Regions from separate parts of the Heyndrickxia sp. FSL W8-0423 genome, predicted to be linked through region 1. Evidence: riboswitches for the same ligand, from Rfam matches in the RefSeq annotation. Region 1 holds a riboswitch; the other holds the start of a gene.
The links. A riboswitch is a leader RNA that binds a small molecule or an ion and turns the genes downstream of it on or off. The one in region 1 is predicted to bind S-adenosylmethionine.
Positions count from the first base shown of each region.

Region 2: another riboswitch for S-adenosylmethionine. It lies ahead of MKY81_RS00620 (methionine ABC transporter ATP-binding protein); the one in region 1 lies ahead of MKY81_RS08985 (5-methyltetrahydropteroyltriglutamate--homocysteine S-methyltransferase).

Region 1 covers NZ_JBBPBE010000001.1:1,783,834-1,789,910, forward strand. The annotation lists gene MKY81_RS08960 (site-2 protease family protein) at 1-678, shown strand, start outside; gene MKY81_RS08965 (hypothetical protein) at 721-1,233, shown strand; gene MKY81_RS08970 (GNAT family N-acetyltransferase) at 1,328-1,921, opposite strand; gene MKY81_RS08975 (cysteine hydrolase family protein) at 2,154-2,711, shown strand; gene MKY81_RS08980 (hypothetical protein) at 2,766-3,227, opposite strand; gene MKY81_RS08985 (5-methyltetrahydropteroyltriglutamate--homocysteine S-methyltransferase) at 3,620-4,759, opposite strand; SAM riboswitch class I at 4,840-4,941, opposite strand; gene yfkAB (radical SAM/CxCxxxxC motif protein YfkAB) at 5,133-6,077, opposite strand, start outside.
Region 2 covers NZ_JBBPBE010000001.1:128,461-134,537, forward strand. The annotation lists gene MKY81_RS00610 (MetQ/NlpA family ABC transporter substrate-binding protein) at 1-709, opposite strand, end outside; gene MKY81_RS00615 (methionine ABC transporter permease) at 776-1,438, opposite strand; gene MKY81_RS00620 (methionine ABC transporter ATP-binding protein) at 1,428-2,462, opposite strand; SAM riboswitch class I at 2,602-2,706, opposite strand; gene MKY81_RS00625 (YfcC family protein) at 2,893-4,320, shown strand; gene MKY81_RS00630 (M20 metallopeptidase family protein) at 4,398-5,558, shown strand; gene MKY81_RS00635 (vWA domain-containing protein) at 5,638-6,077, opposite strand, start outside.

The DNA of each region.
Region 1 (6,077 bases):
ATTATATTAGGTGCAATTATCAATTTATTCAATTTAATCCCAATCACCCCTTTGGATGGCGGAAGAATTGCAGCAGGAATTAGTACGAAATTATGGGGATTAGGCATTATCATTCTACTAATCTATTCTGTAATGCATATAAGTTTCTTAGGGTTCGTGATCGTTATCATTGGTTCTATGGAATGGTACAAATTATATAAAAAACAAAAAAGCTTAGATAAGGATAAACTTGAAGTGAAGCAGCTTGAACTCTTGATAGCTAAATTAAAGCAAGAGTCCCATCATATAGATTCGCTTGAAGAAATCGTAAAAATGGCTAAGTTGAAGATTTTAAACCAGGATATTATTAAGATATTAAATACACTGAATTCCCAAATTGAAAAAATGAAAAAGGATATTTATCTTCAGCAATTATCCGGCACCCTTACAATTGGTGAACATATAGAAAATGACAATCAAGCTATTATTGAAGGTATTATCAAGCAACTAGAAGAAAAGGTAGTAGGGATCAAACAAGAAGTACAAACAACGGAAACGTATTATAAAACAGATAAGAAAACGAAAATAAAATTATTCTTAATCTATATTGGTTTAGTTATCGTTCTTTACCTAAGTTATCATTATGGAAATGAGATCCTCAGCAATAATCCAGAAATACAAAAATTGTTGAATAAATAACAGGGGTGTACTGTTTAGGGTTTAGAGGAGGTACTCATACGCATGCCATCAAGATGGACAATTTATCAATGTATAGTAGTTCTGTTTTTAGTGATTTTATTGTTTATAGTTGAAATGTTTAAAAGTTATTTCTCGGTTTCTTTATCACTGAACGGAACATCCACAATTATTCCGTTACTATTGACATTTCTATTTATTATTATTGTTGTTGGATGTTCGAGTTTACTAATGATTTTTCAAACGAAAAAAAGCACATTATTTTTAACTCATCGAATATGGATGAAAATGTATATTTTAACACCATTACTATTAATTTTATCTATTACATTTTTCATAACCGCTGCACTTGCAAGTATAAATTTTCAAGAATTTATGCAGGAACAACGTTGGACTTTGTATGTATTCATTTGTTATTTTATCTTTATGATGAATCTTTTTGTTTTATCTGTCATCCATAAAATTAAGGGGGAAAGTATTTCGAAGGAAGCAAAAATCAAGGCCTCCTATTTATGGACAAGTTTAATTCTTTTTATCATTATTTTTATGCTTCCATAATAATTTTCCATTTAAAAGAGTTCGTTAAAGAACCTCTTAAATATTTAAGAGGTTCTATGAATCTCCAGCAAAAACAACCTCAATTTTCTTGATATCACACATACTTCTCCATACGAATATCTCCCCATAATTTATCTTTCCAATATGTAAAATTTTCAATACGGCCAATCTCTTTGTATCCCATCCTCTGATAAAGGCTATGGGCTTGATTATTAAATTCAAAAACACCTAATTCAATTCGTTTTAACCCTTGCGTTTTAATTTGCTCTTCCAAAAATTGAATGGCCTTATAACCAATCCCTTTACCTCTCCCGACAGACTCGCCAATTGTAATACCTATCCAAGCAGTTCCAGGTACTTTTTTGTAAAGATGATTTGGATCAACCATATAATTTATTTCACCGATCAGTTGCTCATCCAAGTAAATTAAGTAAATGTGATGGTTTTCCAAGCGTCTAGTTAAGTCATCAATGGTCAAATTTTCTCTACATTCCAATTCTAATTTGTTTTTGTTTGGTCGAATCAATGGGATTAATGCTGGATCGTTTTCCCACTTATTTAATGCCTTTACAATGGTTTCTGTCGGTTTGATTAATTTCATAAATTGTAGCGTCATTGTGTATTCCTCACTATTCAGTTTGGCTAGTTCCTTTTTACTATATTTTAACATAATATATTTATCTTTCATTACCCTCAACAAGAAAGCTGAGGAAGTTTTTTTTAATTAAACGTACCTTTTTAAAGGTTATTATGCTAAGGTTTAATTGAATGAAAATTATAAATTTTTATTCAGCGGACAATTTTTTAAGGGGGTTGATCGTATGACAAACAAAAAATATGTTAGCGTGAAAGATAGTAAGGGGAGAACAGCTAACTAATTATTTATAGCGTTTTCCCGAGAATTGAAAGGGGAAAATCATTTGAATCAAACTTTATTAATTATTGATGCCCAACAACAATTAATTGATGGGAATGAAAACGAAAGTGCTGTTTTCAATAAAGAGCAACTGATTAGCAATATTAATTTAGTCATTGAAAAGGCAAGAGAATCTAATGTTCCAGTTGTGTTTATAAGGGATATTGACGTAGCTGAAGGCAAAGGGGAAGGGTTTCAGGTTCACAACGCGATTAATGTTCCTTCTGATTCAAAAATTTTTGATAAAGCTGCAACAAATTGCTTCCATGGGACGGGACTTCTTTCTCATTTGCGATCACAAGCGATTGAGCATATTGTTATTATGGGATGTGCGACACAACATTGTATAGATAGTGCAGTTAGAACTGCCACTATTACTGGTTTTGATGTGACATTAGTCGGTGATGGACATTCGACAACAGATAATGATAGTTTAAGTGCGGAACAAATCATCAAGCATCATAATCGTACCCTTCATGGGCACTACAATGTCGAACATTTTTCAATGGTTAGAAATGCGGAGGAAGACTTGTTTCATCCGACACATGACTCGTATCGATAATAATAAATTTCTTTAAAAATACGGTTGCCGAAATGGCGGCCTTTTTTATCTTCATTAACTTTTTTTCATAATTTTGTCTTGCCATATCTGATAAGGATATATCACAAACGAAAGACAGAATATTAGAATAAATAACCCGAAATTATTGATGTTATTTAACCTATATATTCCGAAATATGTAAAAAGATTAAGCATAACAAATGCATGGAAAGCGTCAATGATTGCATTAGTCAAAATATAAACCCAAAAGGACTTATCATACGTAAAATGGAAAATCCATATCGTTCCCACTAAAAAAGGACCATAGGTTAAAGGATATGTAATGAAATGTTCCCACGGAAAAATTTTCCCCAGAATCGTCCACCAATTGTAAACATAACCGATTTCTTCAATTATGGTGACTAATAAGGCAGCAAAAATTGCTACAGGCATAAACCGGCGGATAGAATCTTTTTTTAGAAAAAACAATGAAAGCCATGAAATAATAAGTATACCCCATAAGATGATTTGAGCCATTTGATATTCTCCTTCGTCTGTATATAAATAGAGTTTGGAGATTTTGGAATATTATACAAAGATAATTGAGAATTTAAATGAAACAAATATCTACTACATAGACGGGCATGATGTGCCACAAATAAAATTTTAAAAATCTATAGACTGGAAATTAGTCGTTTGAAAAAGAGTCTATGATCCACAAATGACAAAGTATGATGCACAAACCAAACTTCATGCGTCATAAACAAAATTTTATGATGCACAAACCAAATTTCCCCGGTTAGCCACAGGTAAATTAGAACATCATTTGTATTAAAAATCAGTTTACTATTAGGAGTAATCAATTTTATTTATAAAATAGCCAAAATAAATGAAATGACCTCCTTCCATCATGGAAGGAGGCATACATTTTAGAGTGTATTCCAAATATCCTTAGCAATTTCATTTACATGTTTAATTTTATTCCACTGATCCTCTTCGGTTAATACATTCCCTTCTTCCGTACTTGCAAATCCGCATTGAGGACTTAAGGCTAGGTTTTCCAAAGGAATATATTGACTAGCTTCTTTTATTCTATCTTTTATTCTATCTTTAATTCTATTAGAATCTTCTAGGTCCGGGAATTTTGACGTAATTAATCCAAGTACAACGGTCAGGTCACCCCGTGTAAAACTTTTTAATGGTTCAAAATCGCCTGAACGATTATCATCATATTCAAGGAAAAGTCCATCGACGTTTAAGTTTGCAAAAATGGCATCAGAAATCGTATGATATCCGCCGCTTGTAATAAAGGTAGAGCGGAAGTTTCCTCTGCAAATATGCATCGTAATCAACATATCATCAGGCTTCTGTGAAATCGCATCATTTAAACAACGTACTCTCGTATCAATGATGTCTTGTACATCCATTCCAAGTTTTTCAACAACTGCTTTGATTCGCTCTTCCGAAACAAAATCAATCCACGAAGTATCATCTAATTGCAAATATCGGCAGCCGGCATCATAGAATGCTTGAATGGCTTTTTGATAGGCAACAACAGTATCACGATAGAACTGCTCTGTATCGCCATTATAATATTCATCCCCTTGAATTCTAGTGAATAACATATTTGGACTTGGTATAGAAAACTTGGCGACTTGGCTGCCATCCCCATACTTTTCTACGGCATCTTTTAAAAACTTAAAGTGTTCGAGCATATAATGATTGTGGAATTCTATTTTATCGACTATTTTAATCGCATTATTTTTCGGCTGCGATCCTTTAAAGTTATTAATATATTCCGCTTCAAACAGTTCAACACCCTTTAAACCCGCTAAAAAATCTAAATGCCAATAGGAACGTCGAAATTCCCCATCAGTAATTGATTTAAGTCCAACCTCAATTTCCGTTTGCACAAGTTTCTCGATTTCTTTATCTTCTACAGCCTTTAATGCAGCTTTATCGATTTCTCCATTTGCAAAAGCTTTCCTCGCTTCTTTAATCGGCTCCGTTCTAAGAAAACTGCCCACATGATCAGCTTTAAATGGAGCTTTCGTCAATGTCTTTGTCATAAAATATATCCCCTCTCACTCAAAATAAAAAACCCTCTTCACATAAATAAGAAGAGGGGTAATTTCCATAATCGGATCTCTTCTTATCTTCAAGCTTTTCGCTTCTGGAATTGGCACAGTACTTCGAAAAGTCTGCTGCCGAGGCTTCAAAGGGCCAGTCCCTCCACCTCTCTAGATAAGAATATTCAAAACTATTTAACTACAAGTTAAATTACACTTGTTTTGCTGTTCTGTCAATAATTTGTTTTACAAAATATATTGAAATAATATAAGAGAAAAGTCTAGTAAAAGGAATTTGCCCTTTTTTAACGAACTTTAATTATCAAGGTAAGTAAAAATTAAACGCCCAGAGTGTTCCGAGCGTTTAAATATTTTATAAACTAATATTAGCTTTCCTCTTTTGAAAATCAACCTCACGATAATAGGCATCTTTCACAAGCACATTTGGACCCACACATTGAACCGCTGGACAATGGCAATTCAATGATTTCGCCAAAGGTGTTGCCATCCATTTTTCATATAAAGCTGGAAGAGCATCATGTTGAATATTTCCAAGTGGCGGTGTATCACCAAAATCAGTAACAATAACATCCCCAGTGAAAATATTTACATTTAATCGTGAACGTCCATCAGGATCATTTCGCACAGTCACATTTTTACTCGAATACAGCCTCTTCAGTAAGGTTAAATCTTCTTCATTCGGACTGCATGGATAGAAAGGCAAAGTTCCAAATAACATCCAAGTATTTTCATCGCGAATGTCAAGCAAATGATGAATTGCTTCGCGTGTTTGTTCAAGTGACAGCACTTCTAAATTCGCAGCAAAATCACTTGGATACATTGGATGAACCTCGTGACGAGCACATTTCATTTCCTCGACAATTTGTCGGTGAATATGTTCTAAATGTGGAAGTGTGCGCTTATTTAACATTGTTTCTGCAGAAACCATGACACCTTTTTCAGAAAGAAGCCGACTGTTTTCAATCATTCGGTCAAATAACTTTTTTCGTTGTTCGCGCGTAGGCTTTCTAGCCATGTTAGCAAACCCACCATCAATGAAATCATCTACCGTTCCCCAGTTATGAGAAATATGTAAGACATCTAAATATGGAGCAATTAATAAGTAGCGATCGGGGTCAAGGGTTAAGTTTGAATTAATTTGTGTTCGGATGCCGTTTTGATGGGCATACTTAAGTAATGGAAGAACATAATTTTCTACCGATTTTTTTGAAAGCATCGGCTCTCCACCCGTAATACTCAATGCGCGCAATTGTGGAATTTCTTCCAAACGTTGAAGTAACAGCTCTAACGGCAATGC
Region 2 (6,077 bases), 1.7 Mb from region 1:
CATTTTTGCGTTTCGTTTGGGCAGCAATAATATTTACATAGGCTTTATTGCTGGCATCTTCACCAAATATCGGGTCCTTGGAAGGATTTAATCCGGCATTGATAGCCATATCACAGTTGATAATTGATGCTGTTGCATCGTCTAAGCCACGAGCTGTTTGTCCTGCATCAACCGGTGTAATTTTAAGATTCTTAGGATTATCAACAACATTTTCTACTCCGCCGGCGCCAGTAAAGCCATCTTTTAATTTAATAAGACCAGCTTTTTGCATAAGCAAGAGGGCTCTTCCTAGATTCGTAGGGTCTTTCGGGATGATAATTTGGTCCCCATTTTTGATTTCATTAATGTCTTTAATTTTTTTAGAGTACATTCCCATTGGCCAAATGCTAGTCGTCCCGATTGCGGATAAATCTAATTTACGATCCTTTTTGAAGCTATCAAAATAGACGACGGTTTGAAATGCATTAATATCAATTTCTCCACTGTCTAAAGCGAGATTAGGCTGAACATAATCATCAAATTTTACAATTTGAATATTGATTCCTTTATCTTTTGCCAGTTTTTTAACGAGATTCCATGTTGGAACTTCTGCTGACGATGTACCTACTTTCACTGTTTTGCTGTCCCCGCTTTTTCCTGAACTACTGTTTGATCCACACCCGGCGAGAATAATTAGTAAGCCGAGTAAAATAATTGCTAGTTTTTTCATACTCCTGATTCCTCCATGTAGTTTTTTATTATAAAAAGAATGACCTTTTACAATCGTTGATGTGGTTTATTTTCGTCTTAACTTTTTCGCAATAATATTTCCTAGTGATTGAACGAGTTGAACCAAAATGATTAGTGTGACGACGGTAATAATCATTACTTCGGTCTTAAACTGGTTATATCCGTACGTAATCGCTAAATCACCGATTCCTCCACCACCAACAGCTCCTGCCATAGCTGAAGCACCAATTAATCCAATGGTCGCAATCGTTAAGGCTAGAACTAACGAGCTTCGGGCTTCGGGAAGTAGAAATCTCCAGATAATTTGCCACGGTGTTGCACCCATCGCTTGTGCTAATTCGATGGTACCGTGATCCACTTCTAGTAAAGAGTTTTCAACTAATCGACCGATATAAAACGCTGTATAGAGAACAAGTGGGACAATTGCTGCCGTCGTCCCAATCGACGTTCCGACCACTAATCGGGTGAAGGGGATAATGGCCACGACTAGGATAATGAACGGTACGGAACGAAAAATATTGATGATGACATTAAGAATATTGAAAATAATTTTGTTCTCAAGAATCCCATTTTCTCTTGTAATAACTAACACAACCCCGATGGGCAAACCAATAATAATCGAAATAATTAATCCGACTATTACCATATAGAAGGTTTGATTTATAGCTGTCAAAAATTCCGGCCAGAACCAGCTCCAATCAAAAGCCATCTTCTGTCACCTCCTTAATTACTGCATCATGCTCTTGTATGTAATGGACGGCACGATGGATTTCATCCGCATCTCCTTTTAGTTCTACAATTAAATTTCCAAAAGGTTTCCCTTGGAGCTCCGTTATCATTCCATGAAGAACATTCAAATCGATTGAAAACTGTTTGGCTATATTCGATAATAATGGTATATTCGTTGATGCCCCTTTAAAAATAATCCGATAAATACCATGTGGGTTCGCTTGACTGCTCTTTTCAATCAGCTTTTGTACCGATTTAGGAATGGTATCGTTCAAAACGGTTCGTACGAAGCTTCTTGCAATAGCCGTTTTCGGTTCAGTAAACACGTCGATTACCGAACCTTGTTCAACAATGATTCCTCTTTCAATGACCGCTACCTTATCGCAAATATCGCGTATTACATTCATTTCGTGAGTGATCATCAAAATAGTAATTCCTAATTCATCGCGTACCTTGCGTAATAATTCCAGCACTGCCTCCGTCGTATTCGGATCAAGGGCTGATGTTGCTTCATCACAAAGAAGAATATCGGGATCAGTTGCCAACGCCCTTGCGATTCCAACCCTCTGCTTCTGCCCTCCAGATAGTTGTTCGGGATATTTATCCATGTGATCCTCTAACCCGACAAAGGATAATAATTGAGTGACTTTCCTCTGAATTTCATCCTTCGGTTTCCCTTCTAAAATGAGCGGCATTGCCACATTGCGGAAAATGGTTTTCGAATGCAATAAATTATATTGCTGAAAAATCATCCCGATTTTCTTTCGTTGTTTTCGTAATTCACTTGGTTGTAGGGATAAGAGATCCACACCATTGATTAACACTTTTCCAGCAGTAGGTCGTTCTAATAAATTCACACAACGGATGAGAGTACTTTTTCCAGCACCACTAAATCCTACAACCCCAAAGATTTCCCCTTTCTCTACTTTCAAATTAATTCCTTTTAATGCATGAACCTTATTCTCTTTTCCATACGATTTGTGGATATCTTCTAGTACAAGCATGTTGTTTTCCCCTTTCAAAAACCAATACGAAAAGCGTAAGCGCCTTGCTTAGCCCCGACAAGCAAATGTTCTTTCAGGTTGGTTGCGCTAGACAATAAAAAAAACCACAATCATCCGAAAGTGGTTAGCGTCTATCTAAACCTTATCTTTCAGAATGATAACATTCTGCAGGAATTAGCACCTTTCATATATAGAAGGTTGCTGGACGTCATCGGGCCTGTCCCTCAGTCTCTCTGGATAAGTTATTCAATTTAAAATTTACTTAATACTATAAAATTAATCATTAATTGTCAATACTTTTTTTGAATAAGAGTGATAGGCTTTCTTTGGTAATACAAAAATATTAAACTATTCTTGCATAACCAATGAATATATATTACAATTGGTTGCATAAAAATTCATATCAATTATTTAAAAAGGAGTTTACAAAATGCCCAACACTCTTCTTCAATTTAAACCAAAAAATCAGTCCCCTCCTCAAGATCAGGAGAAGAACGTTAGAAATATCAATGCTTTTGTCCTTATTTTCTTCGTGATTATTATTGCTGCTGTATTAACATACATTGTACCTGCGGGGGAATATGATCGAGTAGATAAGGATGGCCGAACGATCGTTGTTCCTGATTCGTTTCATTTGACGGACTCGTCTCCGGTTGGCTTTTTTAAAATATTCACTAGTATTCATACGGGAATGATTCAAGGTGCTGGAATAATCTTTTTCGTATTAATGGTCGGTGGTTCTTTCGGTATTTTAAAGGCGACAGGTGCTCTTGATGCATTGATACTGACGATTTCAAAAAAGCTCGCCAATCGTGAACTGCTACTTATTCCTGTTCTTATGTTGTTCTTTGCAGCAGGTGGGACCTTAATGGGTATGGCAGAGGAAACTATCATCTATATAGCGATTATCACCCCACTGGCAATAGCCTTAGGATTCGATGCAATGGTCGGATTTGCGATTGTTTCTCTCGGAGCAAATATTGGATTTATGAGTGCCATAATGAATCCATTTAATGTTGGGGTCGCACAAAGCATTGCAGAATTACCAACATTCTCAGGCATTGGCCTCCGACTGGCATTGCTTGCTACATTTTATATCGCAGGAGTCCTATTCGTTTACCGCTATGCCAAAAAAGTTAAAGCACAGCCAGAACTACGGTTCCTAGGAAACTTCCAAAAAGGAAACACAATTGCATCTGATGTAAAGTTAGAAACTCGCCATAAGTGGGTCCTTACTGTTTTCTTACTTAACTTTGTTGTATTGATTACAGGGGTTTTAAAATTCGGTTGGTATATTACAGAAATCGCCGGTTTGTTCCTATTGTTCGGTATCCTCATCGGAATCATTGGAAAATTAAATCCAAACAAAATGGCGGATAGCTTTATGGATGGAGCAAAGGAAGTAATTGGTGGCGCATTAATTATCGGTTTCGCACAAGCCATTCTCGTTGTATTCCAAGATGGAAAATTAATGGATTCCGTTTTGTATTATGCTTCTTCCCTTTTAAGTCAGTTATCACCCGCATTAAACGCAGTAGGAATGTTTTTTGTCCAGCTTTTCCTTAACTTTCTTGTTCCATCTGGAAGTGGACAAGCCGCGCTTACGATGCCTATCATGGCTCCGCTATCTGACTTAGTTGGTGTAACTAGACAGACAGCCGTATTGGCATTTCAGCTCGGGGATGGCATCACCAACTCTATTTTTCCAACGGCAGGGGTATTAATTGCCGGCCTTGCTATCGCGGGCATTCCATTTACGAAATGGTTCAAATGGGTACTGCCATTTATTTTTATCGAGATCGGAATCAGTGTCGTATTCCTACTCATCGCCCAAGCAATTCATTATGGACCGTTTTAAAATAATATCCATGAAACAGGAAGAATTGCACCTTATGTCTAATTAAATACTCAATAAAGAATTTCGGAGGGTTCATCATGTTACAGACAAAACTAGTAGATTCAGCCTTAAAAGCTTGGACAATTGAACAACGCAGGCATTTTCATATGCATCCAGAACTGTCAGGTCAGGAGTTTGAAACTGCCGCTTATGTAAAGGAGAAATTAGCTGAGTTCGGCATTCCCGTCGATTCACGTTTCTCGGAACCAAATGTAATCGCCTATTTTAAAGGCACCGAAGGAAAAAAGACGGTTGCACTTAGAGCCGATATGGATGCTCTTCCTCTTTACGAAGAGGGTGACAAGCCATACATATCAACCGTTCCCGGTGTTATGCATGGTTGCGGACACGATGGCCATACAGCGATATTACTCGCCGTTGCGAAATGGATGAGTAGCCATCCCGACCAAGTGAAAAACAATATTGTATTTATTTTTCAAAGTTCCGAAGAAGCGTCACCAAGTGGGGCACAACAGCTTGTCAAGGAGGGAGTATTAGATGGAGTCGATGTGATTTATGGTATTCATTTAATGTCAAGGCTTCCGCTAGGCAAAATTGGCTTTGCATCCGGCTTTGCCATGGCCTCCAGTGATGATTTCGATATTACGATTGAAGGTGTTGGCGGACACGGTGGCCAACCACAAGACGCAGTGGACCCAATTTATATCGCGACACATCTGATCCAAGCCTTTCAGTCCATTGTCAGCAGAAATTTACATCCATTACATGCCGGCGTGATCTCTTTCGGTGGAATGCAGGCCGGAAATTCCTACAATGTTATTCCGTCTGAAGTGAAACTACAAGGGACGATTCGAGCAATGACATTCGAGGCTGCTGAACTAATGAACAAAAAAACAGCTCAATTAACAGAGTCCATTTGTGCAAGCTTTGGGGCTAAGGGGCACTATCAATTTATCGAAGGGACACCACCATTGTACAATCACCCTGAAGCATGTGAATATGCGTTAAAGGTGATCCAAGATATATTCGGTGAAGAAGCGTTTGAACCAATGGAACCATCCATGGGGGCTGAAGATTTTTCGTATTATTTAAAGGAAAAAACAGGTGCCTTCATTAATGTAGGCATGCAAAGTGAAAAAAGCAAATACCCGCATCACCATCCTTTATTCGATATTGATGAAGATGCGATCCCTACCGCCATTGAGTTGATGATTCAATTGGCATTGAATGGTGAATAGATTCATATTGAAGCACACTCTTCCTATCGAGTGTGCTTTTCGTTGTTTTAGTAGTCCCTTGTTTTAGTAGTCCCTTGCTTTAGTTTCCATTTTTCTTATCAATCGTTTCTTTAATTTTTTTGTTTCCCTCATCTACAAATTTCCTCCACTCATCATTGCCATTATCGACAACTTCTCTCCACATAAGGTTACCTGTATCGACTGCATACTTCCATTTACTATCCCCATAACTAACAATTTTAGAGAATAATTGTCTAGCCGGATTACTGTAATCCTCAAATCGCGTTTTTAAATATTCCCCTGCTTGTTTCATTCGTTCTTTTTCACGAATGCTTTTTTCTTTCATGCTTTCCTTCGTGTTTATTGCTAATGTTTTCTTTTCTTCTTTTAAGTCAATTGCTTTTCTTTTTCCTTCTTCCTTCCATTCGATCCATGCTTTTTGAATTTCTTCATATTGTGCTCGTAAATACTTTTTCAAATCACGTTCCGAATTAACATACGTAAATTCACCGTTTCCAG